2 regions of the Priestia flexa genome follow, and region 1 is predicted to be linked to the other one. Evidence: a T-box and tRNA genes for the amino acid it is inferred to sense, from the RefSeq annotation. Region 1 holds a T-box; the other holds one or more tRNA genes.
What was found. The T-box of region 1 lies ahead of trpS (tryptophan--tRNA ligase). A T-box ahead of a tRNA ligase gene usually reads a tRNA of that ligase, here a tRNA-Trp.
Positions count from the first base shown of each region.

Region 2: it has a tRNA-Trp gene. The T-box ahead of trpS (tryptophan--tRNA ligase) is inferred to sense a tRNA for this amino acid. The anticodon was not compared.

Region 1 is NZ_CP090431.1:460,167-467,847, reverse strand. Features, by position in the region: gene LZP85_RS02400 (ABC transporter ATP-binding protein) at 1-350, opposite strand, end outside; gene LZP85_RS02395 (ABC transporter ATP-binding protein) at 352-1,422, opposite strand; gene LZP85_RS02390 (ABC transporter permease) at 1,436-2,353, opposite strand; gene LZP85_RS02385 (ABC transporter permease) at 2,360-3,295, opposite strand; gene LZP85_RS02380 (peptide ABC transporter substrate-binding protein) at 3,392-5,026, opposite strand; T-box leader at 5,563-5,761, shown strand; gene trpS (tryptophan--tRNA ligase) at 5,818-6,804, shown strand; gene LZP85_RS02370 (YjbA family protein) at 6,849-7,598, opposite strand.
Region 2 is NZ_CP090431.1:251,991-259,671, forward strand. Features, by position in the region: rRNA gene LZP85_RS01300 (23S ribosomal RNA) at 1-1,645, shown strand, start outside; rRNA gene rrf (5S ribosomal RNA) at 1,865-1,980, shown strand; tRNA gene LZP85_RS01310 (tRNA-Asn) at 1,991-2,065, shown strand; tRNA gene LZP85_RS01315 (tRNA-Ser) at 2,069-2,160, shown strand; tRNA gene LZP85_RS01320 (tRNA-Glu) at 2,175-2,249, shown strand; tRNA gene LZP85_RS01325 (tRNA-Val) at 2,268-2,343, shown strand; tRNA gene LZP85_RS01330 (tRNA-Met) at 2,360-2,436, shown strand; tRNA gene LZP85_RS01335 (tRNA-Asp) at 2,441-2,516, shown strand; tRNA gene LZP85_RS01340 (tRNA-Phe) at 2,526-2,601, shown strand; tRNA gene LZP85_RS01345 (tRNA-Thr) at 2,616-2,691, shown strand; tRNA gene LZP85_RS01350 (tRNA-Tyr) at 2,701-2,784, shown strand; tRNA gene LZP85_RS01355 (tRNA-Trp) at 2,791-2,864, shown strand; tRNA gene LZP85_RS01360 (tRNA-His) at 2,874-2,949, shown strand; tRNA gene LZP85_RS01365 (tRNA-Gln) at 2,957-3,031, shown strand; tRNA gene LZP85_RS01370 (tRNA-Gly) at 3,040-3,114, shown strand; tRNA gene LZP85_RS01375 (tRNA-Cys) at 3,130-3,203, shown strand; tRNA gene LZP85_RS01380 (tRNA-Leu) at 3,222-3,310, shown strand; tRNA gene LZP85_RS01385 (tRNA-Leu) at 3,339-3,420, shown strand; gene LZP85_RS01390 (fructose-bisphosphatase class III) at 3,678-5,606, shown strand; tRNA gene LZP85_RS01395 (tRNA-Gly) at 5,759-5,832, shown strand; gene LZP85_RS01400 (B3/B4 domain-containing protein) at 5,956-6,621, opposite strand; gene queG (tRNA epoxyqueuosine(34) reductase QueG) at 6,731-7,681, shown strand, end outside.

The sequences.
Region 1 (7,681 bases):
TGAATATCAATTCCTTCTGCAATAATATCAGCTACCGTCATACGTGGATTTAGTGATGCATATGGATCTTGGAAAATCATTTGCATTTTACGGTTGAATTTCTTCAGTTCAGACTTTGACTTACGACCGTGAACATTTTCACCGTTAAATAACACTTCACCATCCGTTGCGTTATAAAGGCGAATAATAGTACGACCCGTTGTTGATTTACCACAACCAGACTCTCCTACAAGACCTAATGTTTCCCCCTTGTAGATGTCGAATGTCAGACCATCAACAGCCTTAATCGTTCCTTTTGATGTTGGAAAGTGCTGCTTTAAATTTTTAATTTCTAGTAACTTTTCAGCCATCTTATTCACCGTCCTTTCGAGATAAAACTGGTTTTGTATAAGCTCCTTTTACTGGACGCATACGGCTTGTCACAGATGCTGGCGGTTCTACTTTTGGTGCATCTGGATGTAATAACCATGTTTTCGCATAATGCGTATCCGATACTTGAAACATTGGTGGTTCTTGCTCAAAATCAATTTTCATCGCATATGGATTACGCGGAGCAAACGCATCACCTTTTGGTGGATTCGTTAAATCTGGCGGTGTTCCCGGAATTGCAGCCAGCTCTTCTTTTGTATCGCTGTCAAGGCTAGGCATTGAAGCAAGTAGTCCCCATGTATAAGGATGCTGTGGATTATAGAATACTTCATCCACTGTACCCGTCTCGACGATTTGACCGGCATACATAACAGCAACGCGATCCGCAACGTTAGCTACTACTCCTAAGTCATGCGTGATGAAAATAATAGATGTATTTGTTTTCTTTTGAATATCTTTCATCAATTCTAAAATTTGAGCTTGAATTGTTACGTCAAGAGCTGTTGTTGGCTCATCGGCAATTAATAGCTTTGGATCGGATGCCAATGCCATTGCAATTACAACACGCTGTCTCATACCACCACTGAATTCGTGAGGATATTGGTTAACACGCTGATTTGGAAATGGAATACCAACAAGCTTTAATAGCTCAATCGCACGCTCTTTTGCTTGTGTTTTTGACATTTTAGAATGCTTAACAAGTACTTCAGCAATTTGACTACCAACTTTCATCGTTGGATTTAAAGATGTCATTGGATCTTGGAAAATCATCCCGATATCTTTTCCACGGATTGCCTCCATCTGCTTATCTGTTTTCTTTACAAGATCAATACCGTCAAATAAAATTTGACCTTTATTAATTCGACCTGGTGGCATTGGAATAAGGCGCATAATTGTTTGTGATGTTACACTTTTCCCTGAGCCCGATTCACCTACAATTGCGAGCGTTTCACCCTTATCTAAGTGGAAGTTAACACCTCGCACAGCTTTAACTTCTCCACCGTATGTTTGGAATGAAACTTCCAAATCTTTTACATCTAATAAACGTGACATAGGTTTCACTTCCTTACTTACGTAGTTTTGGATCTAATGCATCGCGCAGTCCGTCACCAATTACGTTAAATGCTAAGATTGTTAAGCAAATGAACGTTGCTGGGAAGAATAAACGCCATGGATAGTATTCTAATGCTGGTAATCCATCCGAAGCCATTGTTCCCCAACTTGCAAGTGGTGCGGGAACACCTAGTCCTAAATAACTTAAGAAAGCTTCTGTAAAAATTGCTGATGGAATTGTTAACGTCATTGTTACTAAAATTGGTCCCATCGAGTTTGGAATTAAGTGCTTAAATAGGATTCGTTTTGTATCGGCTCCAAGCGTTTGAGCTGCCATCACGTACTCTTGGTTTTTCAACTGTAGTACTTGTCCGCGAACGATACGCGCCATGTTAATCCATCCAGTGATGGTCATCGCAAGAATCATTGTACCTAAGCCTTGCTCTAACACAACCATTAAAAGAATAACAAGAAGTAAATATGGAACACCGTATAAGATATCTGCAAAACGCATCATTGCTTCATCTGTACGTCCACCGCGGTATCCAGAAATGCTTCCCCAAATAACACCGATGAACAAATCGATTAAAGCAGCAGATAAACCGATAAATAACGAGATACGTGCACCTTCCCATGTTCTTGTAAACACGTCACGACCAAGGTCATCTGTTCCAAACCAATGTTCCGATGAAGGTGGTTGGTTCGTATTCATTAAGTCATTTGTTTTGTAGTCATAAGGCGTCATCATTGGCCCGAAAATTGCCATGAAAACTAATAGAGCTAGTAATACAACACCAAACATCGCTAATTTATTTTCTCGAAAGCGTAAGCCTACATCTTTCCAAAACGATAAACTAGGCTTTGAAATCTTCTCTGCTTCGTTTGCATCAACTGATGCTGGTTCAAACATATTTTTTGGAATTTGTTGCATCGCTCGTTACGCTCCTTTCTTTCCGCCGCTTAGCTTAATACGTGGATCAATTAATCCGTATAGAATATCAACGATTAAAACAGACGCTAGTAATAAGATACTATAGAAGACTGTTACGCCCATGATAACCGTGTAGTCACGGTTTGTAATGCTTGTTACGAAGTGAAGACCTAAGCCTGGAATACCAAAGATTTTTTCAATAACGAAACTTCCTGTTAAAATACCCGCTGTCAGTGGTCCAATGTAAGAAACAACTGGTAACATTGCATTTCGCATCGCGTGCTTCACCGTAATAACTGGTTTACTTAAACCTTTTGCTTTTGCTGTTCGAATATAATCATTATTTAGAACTTCAAGCATACTGGAACGCGTTAACCTTGCAATAAACGCCATTGGAGTAGATGCTAAAGCGAGGGCTGGTAAAAACGTATGTGCCCATGATTCCCAACGTGCAACCGGAAATAATTCTAGTTTCATAGCAAAGATATATTGTAATGCCGTTGCCATGATAAAGCTTGGTACCGATATTCCAAGTACTGCAATAATCATCGCCGTGTAGTCCTGCCATTTATTATGTTTTAAAGCGGAAATGACTCCTAACAACACTCCAAATGCAAGCGCTAATAAAATAGCTTCCATTCCTAGCATAAATGAAACTGGAAAGCCGTTGCTAATTAAATCATTGACCGTTTGGCCCTTGTATTTAAACGATGGTCCGAAATCAAGGGTTGCAACAGATTTTAGATAGTCGAAGTATTGAACATATAGTGGTTGGTCAAACCCGTAAAATTCATTTAGGTTTGCTTCAATTTCTGGCGGAAGCTTTTTCTCTGCTGAGAATGGTCCCCCAGGTGCTGCTCTCATTAAGAAGAACGTTGCTGAAACAATAAGGAAAAGCGATAAGAACATGTACAACAAACGTTTACTAATATATTTAAGCATCGACAAACACCTCCATAATTTAACATTTTTCGCTCTTTAAACAGAAAAGTATATGGGGGTAAGAGATCACCCCCATATACTTGTTAATGCTAGTTATTACTCAAAGTGAGCCCATTTGAACTGTACATCACCTGTAGATAATACAGTAACATCTTTTAAGCTATCGCTTTGAATCCAAGCATCAGTGTAGTAATAGATTGGTGCCGCCGGCATTTCATCCATTAAGATTTGTTCTGCTTGTTTTAAGATATCTAAGCGTTTCTCAACGTCCGTTTCACCGCGAGAAGCATCGATTAGTTTTTTGTACTCAGCATTTTCCCAGAACGTATCGTTGTTTCCGCCGTCTTTATCTTTGAACATTTCTAAGAACGTAATTGGATCGTTGAAGTCACCAATCCAGCCCATACGTCCAACTTCGTAGTTACCTTTTTGTAACTCATCAATGTAAACGTTCCACTCTTGGTTGTTTAATTCAGCTTTAATACCTAAGTTTTTAGTCCACATATCTTGAATTGCTTGTGCAATCTTTTGGTGGCCTTCATCTGTGTTATAAGAAATCTTAATTGCAGGTAATTCAGACATACCTAGTTCTTTTAAACCTTCGTCAAGAAGTTTCTTCGCTTCTTTAACATCAGCATCTTTGAATAGTTCGTTCTTTTCGTCACCATATGCTTGTGGCGGAACCATTGCTAATGCTGGAACTTGCTCAGCTTTTGTAACGTTTTCTACAATCGCTTTACGGTCGATTGCGTAAGTTAATGCTTTACGAATTTTTGCATTGCTTAAAGCTTCTTCTTGAGTGTTAAACTTGTACATGTAAGTACCAGTTTTCACTTCAATGTTTAAGTTACCTTTATCTTTTAACTGAGGAATTGCGTCAGTTGGAAGTTGCCCAATTGGGTTACCTGCCCAATCTAACTCATCTTTTTCAAACATTGAAAGCTCAGTGCTTGGCTCGTTAATCATATACATGTTAATTTTATCAAGTTTTACTGCATCTTTATCCCAGTAAGTATCGTTTGCTTCTAATACGATTTCATCGCTATGCTTCCACTCAGACATTTTAAAAGGTCCGTTTGATACGTAGTTTTCACCAGCGTCTGTGTACCATTTGTCATTTGCTTCAGCAACTTTTTTGTTAACAGGGAAGTACGTGTAGAATGCTGTTAACTCTAAGAAATATGGAGTTACGTGATCTAACGTTACCTCTAAAGTTTTATCGTCAACGACTTTAATACCCACATCATCAATGTTTCCTTGACCTTTGTGTGCTGCTTCTCCACCTTTTACATAGTAAAGCATTTCAGCATACTGTGATTCATTTTTAGCATCTAAAACCCATTTCCAAGCATATTCGAAATCTTGTGCTGTTACAGGGTCACCGTTTGTCCATTTTGCATCTTCACGAATTTTGAACGTGTAAGTTAATTTGTCTTCACTTACGTTAATTTTTTCTGCCATTGCTTCTGTTGGTTTACCGTCTTTGTCTAAACGAGTTAAACCTTCAAATGTTTGACGTAATACGTTACCAGATACGCTATCATTTGCTAAACCTGGATTTAAAGAGAATGGTTCTGTTTTAATATTTACGCGAAGCGCTTGTTCTTTTGAACCGTCGCCGCTACCGCCTTCTTTGCCGCTCCCAGAATCGCTACCGCCGAATCCACACGCAGCCAAGAAAAGACTCATTACCAGCAGCATGCTGAAAAGAATGGATAATCTTTTCTTCATTGAATCTTACCCCCCATTGGAATTGTATGACTGACAAACATAATTTTTAATCATTTTTCAATACAAAATAGTCAGAAAGTTTTTCACCTGGTAGAGCATTAAAGCCCCTGTAGCAAAAAGAATGCCTTAATTCTTAAAACGGTGGTACATGCATGTATATGTATGCCATTCATTAAGAAAAGACGTGCTACCTAGTTGTAATAAAACATTTTCTATTTTATATTTTCTGAAAAATTAAGATATTGTAATATCTTTGTAAAAAATATGTTTGTTACGCCTATTATAAATATTTTAAAAATTTATTGCAATACTATTATTTACTGGTATTTTTTTGCTACACCCTACAAAAGCCGGTTTTATGAGGATTATGACTTCTTGTCAGACATCTAAAATCTTTTTTGTAGAATAGATATTGCAATAATGTTACAAAAAATATAGCATAAAATGATTTACTTGCAAATGTTTTTTTTCAAGATTTCGGTTTAATTTTTTTAAAAATCGCGTTATAATGGACTACAAACTGAAAAATTTCATACTGTAAAGCGATGAAAAAGAATAGTACATAGTTCCTTCATTTTTAGAGAGTTTGTGGTCGGTGTAAACAAACAATGAAGCCTATGGAATGGACTTTGGAGCTTTCAAGTGCAAAGCTTGAACGCTAATTGGCGTTATGTAAATGAAGATGATTACATTGTAATCTAATTAGGGTGGTACCACGGTTTATGCGTCCCTAGCTCCGGCTAGGCATGCATAAACCTTTTTTTATTTTCAAAAAAGAAAGGAAGTACGTTATGCAAACTATATTTTCAGGCATACAGCCAAGCGGTACAATTACACTAGGAAACTATATCGGAGCAATGAAACAATTCGTGGAGCTACAAGATGACTATAACTGTCATTTTTGTATTGTTGACCAGCATGCTATTACAGTACCGCAAGATCGACTCGCTTTACGAAAAAACATTCGTAGCCTGGCTGCACTTTACATTGCAGTTGGTATCGATTCAACAAAGTCAACGCTATTTATTCAGTCGGAAGTTCCAGCCCACACTGAAGCTGGATGGATGCTTCAATGCGTTGCTTATATCGGTGAGCTTGAGCGCATGACGCAGTTCAAAGATAAATCTTCTGGAAAAGAAGCTGTTTCAGCAGGGCTATTAACATATCCACCTTTAATGGCAGCGGATATTTTACTATACAAAACAGATTTAGTACCTGTTGGTGAAGACCAAAAGCAGCATTTAGAATTAACGCGCGACTTAGCTGAACGCTTCAACAAAAAATACAATGATATCTTTACAATTCCTGAAGTGCGCATTCCAAAGGTTGGAGCACGCGTGATGTCTCTTCAAGAACCAACGAAGAAAATGAGTAAATCAGACCCAAACCAAAAAGCGTTCATTACGATTTTGGATGAGCCAAAGGTCATTGAGAAAAAAATTAAGAGTGCTGTAACAGATTCTGAAGGCATCGTACGTTTTGACAAAGAAAATAAGCCTGGAATTTCAAACTTGATGAGCATTTATTCAATCCTTGGAAATGTATCAATTGAGGAAATAGAAAGAATGTATGACGGAAAAGGATACGGTGACTTTAAAGCGGACACAGCAAAAGTTGTTGTCGAAGCACTTGCACCGATCCAACAACGTTACTATGAGCTAATTGATTCAGAAGAGTTAGACCAGATACTAGATGCTGGTGCTGAAAAGGCAAATTTCGTCGCTAATAAAATGCTGCGTAAAATGCGCAATGCTATGGGATTGGGACGCAAACGATAAAACAAACCATAAAAAAGCTGTGCAGGAAAACCTGCACAGCTTTTTTAGTTTACTTTTGGCTCTTGCTCAATCTCCCAAAGCTTTTCAAAGAAAGGTTGTCCTTTAATAAGATGCTCACATAATTGACGATGCTTTGATGACCACCCTCGCTTTGTTTCTTCATAGAGCTTGGACCAAACGTCTTCAAATGACATGATTTGAATATCTTCGTATTCCGTTGGATTCCACTCTGTATACCAATAGCGAATTTGAGCTGTGTTTTTCGTTGTATGTAGTTGATCTAATGCCATGAACAACAGCTGCTTTAACTGGCGCTCTTTTCGAGTTAGCCCGCTCATTGTTACAGGTGATGGCGATAAAATATGATATTCTTTGCCAACTAATTCAGATTCTGTAAATTTATAATCGATTACTTCTTGATCAGCAATCATTTCATACACAAGCTGTTCCTGTCTTGGAATAAGCCTGCTTTTACGAATTGGAATTTGATATCCCATTGTATCCACTGCTAGGATATTCGTTCCATCTGTTACAATAAAGCAATACTCTACTTGCGTACGCTCATGATTTTTCCGAATATAAGCTTTTTGATAAACATCTTGTAGTAACTGTTGAGGTAATTCGGAAAGATCATTTTCAATATAACTGAATAATAAAGGACTTACTTTTAACAACGGCGCTTGATCTAGCAGCTCCACACAATCATCTTTTCGCCATTCATGAAAATGACAAACATTGTAACCATTTTCTTCGCCTTCAAACCAATTAACCCATACATCATGAAGATATAGCATTTTTTACCCCTCACTTACTAACTGTTTGTTACCCCTCAGTATAGGCAGACAAAGGAAGTTTTATTCCAAAACATACTATTTTC
Region 2 (7,681 bases), 210 kb from region 1:
AGTGAGAATGCCGGTATGAGTAGCGAAAGACAAGTGAGAATCTTGTCCACCGAATGCCTAAGGTTTCCTGAGGAAGGCTCGTCCGCTCAGGGTTAGTCGGGACCTAAGCCGAGGCTGAAAAGCGTAGGCGATGGCCAACAGGTTGATATTCCTGTACCACCTCCCCGCCGTTTGAGTAATGGGGGGACGCAGGAGGATAGAGTAAGCGCGCTGCTGGATATGCGCGTTCAAGCAGTTAGGCTGATGAGTAGGCAAATCCGCTCATCATAAGGCTGAGCTGTGATGACGAGGGAAATATAGTACCGAAGTTCTTGATTCCACACTGCCAAGAAAAGCCTCTAGCGAGGCGGGAGGTGCCCGTACCGCAAACCGACACAGGTAGGCGAGGAGAGAATCCTAAGGTGATCGAGAGAACTCTCGTTAAGGAACTCGGCAAAATGACCCCGTAACTTCGGGAGAAGGGGTGCTCTGGTAGGGTGTATAGCCCGAGAGAGCCGCAGTGAATAGGCCCAGGCGACTGTTTAGCAAAAACACAGGTCTCTGCGAAGCCGCAAGGCGAAGTATAGGGGCTGACGCCTGCCCGGTGCTGGAAGGTTAAGAGGAGGGGTTATCCTTTGGGAGAAGCTCTGAATCGAAGCCCCAGTAAACGGCGGCCGTAACTATAACGGTCCTAAGGTAGCGAAATTCCTTGTCGGGTAAGTTCCGACCCGCACGAAAGGCGTAACGATCTGGGCACTGTCTCAACGAGAGACTCGGTGAAATTATAGTACCTGTGAAGATGCAGGTTACCCGCGACAGGACGGAAAGACCCCGTGGAGCTTTACTGTAGCCTGATATTGAATTTTGGTACAGCTTGTACAGGATAGGTAGGAGCCTGAGAAGCCGGAGCGCTAGCTTCGGTGGAGGCGTCGGTGGGATACTACCCTGGTTGTATTGAAATTCTAACCCACAGCCCTGATCGGGCTGGGAGACAGTGTCAGGTGGGCAGTTTGACTGGGGCGGTCGCCTCCTAAAGAGTAACGGAGGCGCCCAAAGGTTCCCTCAGAATGGTTGGAAATCATTCGTAGAGTGTAAAGGCACAAGGGAGCTTGACTGCGAGACCTACAAGTCGAGCAGGGACGAAAGTCGGGCTTAGTGATCCGGTGGTTCCGCATGGAAGGGCCATCGCTCAACGGATAAAAGCTACCCCGGGGATAACAGGCTTATCTCCCCCAAGAGTCCACATCGACGGGGAGGTTTGGCACCTCGATGTCGGCTCATCGCATCCTGGGGCTGTAGTCGGTCCCAAGGGTTGGGCTGTTCGCCCATTAAAGCGGTACGCGAGCTGGGTTCAGAACGTCGTGAGACAGTTCGGTCCCTATCCGTCGTGGGCGTAGGAAATTTGAGAGGAGCTGTCCTTAGTACGAGAGGACCGGGATGGACACACCGCTGGTGTACCAGTTGTCTTGCCAAAGGCATCGCTGGGTAGCTATGTGTGGACGGGATAAGTGCTGAAAGCATCTAAGCATGAAGCCCCCCTCAAGATGAGATTTCCCATAGCGCAAGCTAGTAAGATCCCTGAAAGATGATCAGGTTGATAGGTCAGAGGTGGAAGCACGGCGACGTGTGTAGCTGACTGATACTAATCGATCGAGGACTTAACCAAATTAGAAAAGCGAAGGCGACTGTTGAATTGTGAAAGGCGTTGGAGCTTCTGATAGGGGAAACCGCTCTTTGGTTTCAATAACAGAAGTGAAACGACCGAACAATTAGGAGCTGTAGCTAGACAGTAAACTTAGTACTCAGCGAAAAATGTTATCTAGTTTTGAGAGAACAAGATAAAAAAGTCTTGCTTTTTTTCAAAGAAGTTGTATAATATAATATGTCTGGTGGCGATAGCAGAGAGGTCACACCCGTTCCCATGCCGAACACGGAAGTTAAGTTCTCTAGCGCCGATGGTAGTTGGGACTTTGTCCCTGTGAGAGTAGGACGTTGCCAGGCTTTATAAGATTCCACAGTAGCTCAGTGGTAGAGCAATCGGCTGTTAACCGATCGGTCGTAGGTTCGAGTCCTACCTGTGGAGCCATTTGGAGAGCTGTCCGAGTGGCCGAAGGAGCACGATTGGAAATCGTGTAGGCGGTTAACGCTGTCTCAAGGGTTCAAATCCCTTGCTCTCCGCCATTTATTTCTTAAATGGCCCGTTGGTCAAGTGGTTAAGACACCGCCCTTTCACGGCGGTAACACGGGTTCGAATCCCGTACGGGTCACCATAATTCTTATACATAGTTGGAGGATTAGCTCAGCTGGGAGAGCACCTGCCTTACAAGCAGGGGGTCGGCGGTTCGATCCCGTCATCCTCCACCATTTATGTTCTTATCATCGCGGGGTGGAGCAGTCTGGTAGCTCGTCGGGCTCATAACCCGAAGGTCGCAGGTTCAAATCCTGTCCCCGCAACCAAAGTGGTCCCGTGGTGTAGCGGTTAACATGCCTGCCTGTCACGCAGGAGATCGCGGGTTCGATTCCCGTCGGGACCGCCATTATAAGAAGGCTCGGTAGCTCAGTTGGTAGAGCAAAGGACTGAAAATCCTTGTGTCGGCGGTTCGATTCCGTCCCGAGCCACCATCTTATGAAAACACGCCGGTGTAGCTCAACTGGTAGAGCAACTGACTTGTAATCAGTAGGTTGGGGGTTCAAGTCCTCTTGCCGGCACCATGTTTTTCTGGAGGGGTAGCGAAGTGGCTAAACGCGGCGGACTGTAAATCCGCTCCTTCGGGTTCGGCAGTTCGAATCTGCCCCCCTCCACCATCTTATAGGGGTATAGTTTAAAGGTAGAACTACGGTCTCCAAAACCGTCAGTGTGGGTTCGATTCCTACTACCCCTGCCAATTAATACGGCGATTGTGGCGAAGTGGTTAACGCATCGGATTGTGGTTCCGACATTCGTGGGTTCGATTCCCATCAGTCGCCCCATTTTTATTGGGCTATAGCCAAGCGGTAAGGCAACGGACTTTGACTCCGTCATGCGTTGGTTCGAATCCAGCTAGCCCAGCCATACAATATGCGGAAGTAGTTCAGTGGTAGAACACCACCTTGCCAAGGTGGGGGTCGCGAGTTCGAACCTCGTCTTCCGCTCCATATTTTGAATAAAGTGGCGGCATAGCCAAGTGGTAAGGCAGAGGTCTGCAAAACCTTTATCACCGGTTCAAATCCGGTTGCCGCCTCCATTATTCACAATAAGTCCTGCCGGGGTGGTGGAATTGGCAGACACACAGGACTTAAAATCCTGCGGTAGGTGACTACCGTGCCGGTTCAAGTCCGGCCCTCGGCACCATTTATATTATTTCTGCCTTTTTTATTTTGCCAGTGTGGCGGAATTGGCAGACGCGCACGACTCAAAATCGTGTTCCTTCGGGAGTGTCGGTTCGACCCCGACCACTGGTATTAGTTTTACATAAAAGAACGTAATGTTAAGACTTCAACAAAGATGTTGAGGTCTTTTTTGTGTTTAGTCTTTTCAAAGCAACTGATTAAGTTTGAATTAAATAAAAATTGTAAATTAGTTAACAAAATGTAATTGATCTCTCTAGAAGTCGAGTGTGAAGAGGTGTACAATAAGTACTAAAGATGAAAGACTCACGCAGTAAGCTTCTTAGTTCACTGCTGAGGTGATAAGTTAGTTTGAAAGGGGATACATAGTTTTGAACGTAAATTATTTAGATCTACTGGCTAAGAAGTATGACACAGAAGAGAAAGTGGTAACGGAAATTATTAACTTAGAAGCAATTCTAAATTTGCCAAAAGGAACAGAACACTTTGTAAGTGATTTACACGGCGAGTATCAGGCCTTTCAACACGTATTACGAAATGGGTCGGGAAACGTAAAAGAAAAGATTAAAGATCTATTTAAGGATACATTATCTCAACAAGAAATTAATGAATTTGCGACGCTTGTTTATTATCCAGAAGAGAAGCTGAAGATTATTAAAGCAAACTTTACTCGCAAACAAGAACTACGTGATTGGTATACGACAATGATTAATCGCATGCTTGATTTAGTTTTGTATGCATCATCGAAGTATACACGTTCAAAGGTGCGTAAAGCACTCCCTGAGCAGTTTGCTTATATTATTGAAGAGCTTTTATATAAGACAGATGAATTTACAAATAAAGAGCATTACTATCATAAAATTGTGCAGCAAATCATTTCATTAGGACAAGCTGATAAACTTATATCAGGACTGGCTTATACCATTCAGCGGTTGGTTGTCGATCATTTGCATGTCGTTGGAGATATTTATGATCGTGGTCCAGAACCTGATAAAATCATGGAAACTCTTATTAACTATCATTCCGTCGATATTCAGTGGGGAAACCATGACGTTCTTTGGATTGGAGCTTTTGCAGGTTCGAAAGTATGCTTAGCTAATATTGTTCGTATTTGTGCACGTTATAATAACTTAAATATTATTGAAGATGCGTATGGTATTAACTTACGACCACTTCTAAACCTAGCAGAAAAATATTATGATGATAATCCTGCATTCCGTCCAAAAGAAAATGTAGGTTCGCAACTATCTGAGCATGAACGTTTACAGATTACAAAAATTCATCAAGCTATTGCGATGATTCAGTTTAAGCTTGAAATGCCAATTATTAAAAGACGTCCGTATTTCAATATGTCAGAACGACTTTTGCTTGAGAAAGTTAATTATGAAACAAATGAAATTACACTTGGAGATAAAACGTATCCTATTGAAAATGGATGCTTTGCAACGGTAAACCCTGAAAATCCACAAGAGCTCTTAGAAGAAGAGGAGCAGGTCATTGAGAAATTATTGTTTTCAGTTCAACATTCTGAAAAGCTAGCAAGACATATGAACTTTCTTATGAATAAAGGAAATCTCTATTTGAAATACAATGGGAACTTACTCATCCATGGATGCATTCCTTTAGATGAAGAAGGAAATATGGAAAAGATGGTGATTGAAGGCAAGTTTTATTCAGGTCGTCAACTGTTAGATGTGTTTGAGCAGTATTTGCGTTCGGCTTTTGCAGGCCCGGATAAAACGGATGATTTAGCAACTGACATGGTCTGGTATTTATGGACGGGCGAATATTCATCTCTATTTGGAAAACGAGCGATGACGACGTTTGAGCGCTATTTCATTAAAGATAAAGCAACGCATAAAGAAAAGAAAAATCCATATTATTATCTTCGTGAAAAAGAGGATATGTGCCGTCGAATATTAGCTGATTTTGGATTAAATCCAGATCATGGTCATATCATTAATGGTCACACGCCTGTTAAAGAGATAGAAGGTGAAAACCCTGTTAAAGCAAACGGTAGAATGATTGTCATTGATGGCGGGTTTTCAAAAGCATATCAATCACAAACCGGAATTGCAGGATATACGTTATTGTCTAATTCTTATGGCATGCAGTTAGTTGCTCATAAGCACTTTAACTCCAAAAAAGATATCTTATTGGACGAAGCTGATGTACTATCCGTTAAGCGACTAGTTGATAAAGAATTGGAACGAAAAATGGTAAAAGAAACAAATGTAGGTGAACAGATATTAGAAGAAATTTCAGTTTTAAAAGCTTTAAGAGATTATCGATATAGCTAAGAAATAGGCTTTGCAAGGTAACTTGTAAAGCCTATTTGTTTATGAAAACTTAATAGTTCGTTAATATTTTCACATAAATTTAACAGAAGGGTTGCAATTTATGTCGAAAGATACTATAATGAATGTTGTTAAGAGATAGCACAACTTCATTTGCGGGTGTAGTTTAATGGTAAAACCTCAGCCTTCCAAGCTGATGTCGTGGGTTCGATTCCCATCACCCGCTCCATACATATTGTGATCACAACGCAGTATCTTGTTTACCAAAAACAAGGTGTTGCGTTTTTTATATTTTTAGGGTTATAGTGAATAAAAAAAGACGTTTATCTAAATTAGATAAACGTCTTTGTGGTTAGTTGATAAGCGAATACGAAGCTTCTCCACCATGAATTTGTGTAAACATGGTGCTGAGAGATTCAGTTAGTTTTAAGGAGCTTTCAGTAGATAGAGAAGGTTTTAAGAAGATTATTTGAAGTGCTTCAGATGTCTGTTCAGAAACTGGAGCTCGGTTGGAGTCAACATAAGGACTTCCAAAAGGACCTTGTTCATCTGCTAATACAAGCTTATTGTATAGAGACACTTCTCGACCATTAATTGCAAGGTAACTTTCATCTTCATTCCCAAGTCGTAACGAAATGTCTCCATTTAAACAGCTTTTATCGTAAATGCCTAAAGGAACTTCGTACTGAAGGGAAAAGAAGTTATTTAAGTCTACAGCTGAATTAATTGTGGGTAAGTACGTTTGTTTTTGAATTCGACGAAATAATGCTTCAATGGATGGACGATATTTGCTTGGATCGGTTCCAAACTCCTTAAATATGCTTCTCCACTCCTTGATTCCTTCAAAAGAAGTGATGGTTCTATCTTGTAAATCAAAATAAATGGATTCTTGAAAGAGTCGTAACCTTCCTTTTAACATTTGTGGAGCTTCGCTTACTTCGATATTTCGATAATGAATAATACCTAGTTTAATATCATTATTTTTTTCTTTAATTTCTGGTGAAATGATAACGTTCATATAAAATACCACCTTTTCATTAGTGAGTTATGTATAGAGTAGAATTGTTCCAGTGAAAATGATAGTAAAAGCAATTCTACGCATTGAATTTTAAAGGAGAATAGCATAAATGGATTTTCAACAGTTAAAAAAAGAAGTGATTGCCTATAGTAAAGAAATAGGTATTGATAAAATTGGTTTTGCTAGTGCGTCAACGTTTGAGACGTTAAAAGATCGTTTATTAAGACAACAAGAATTAGGCTACGCTTCAGGGTTTGAAGAACCAGATATTGAGAAGCGTACGAATCCAACGCTTTTGGTTCCAAAAGCGAAGTCAATCATTGCCATTGCTCTTGCATACCCTTCTAAAATGCCTAATGCACCAAGAAGTACAAAGGAAGACCGAAGAGGCATTTTTTGTCGTGCTTCTTGGGGACAAGATTATCATACCATTTTACGAGATAGGCTCCAAAAACTTGAATCGTTCTTAAAAGAAAAAGTTCAAGGTGTTGAAGTGAAATCTATGGTAGACACGGGCGAGCTCTCTGATCGAGCCGTTGCCGAGCGAGCTGGGATTGGCTGGAGTGGAAAGAATTGCGCGATTATTACGCCGGAGTTTGGTTCATACGTATATTTAGGTGAAATCGTCACGAATATTCCATTTGAACCGGATCAACCAATTGAAGACCAGTGCGGTACTTGTAATAAATGTGTTGAAGTATGCCCAACAGGTGCATTAGTTACAGGCGGACAGCTTAATTCTCAGCGTTGTATTGCATTTTTAACACAAACAAAAGGTTTTTTGGTAGATGAGTTTCGAGATAAAATTGGCAACCGCTTATACGGCTGCGATACGTGCCAAACGGTATGTCCTGAGAATAAAGGTAAAGACTTTCACTTTCATCCTGAAATGGAACCAGATCCTGAGATTGCAAAGCCGAAGTTAAAGCCGTTATTAACAATGAGCAATCGTGAGTTTAAAGAAAAATATGGCCATGTATCTGGTTCTTGGCGTGGAAAAAAACCAATTCAACGTAATGCAATTATTGCACTTGCTCATTTTAAGGATGAAACAGCTATA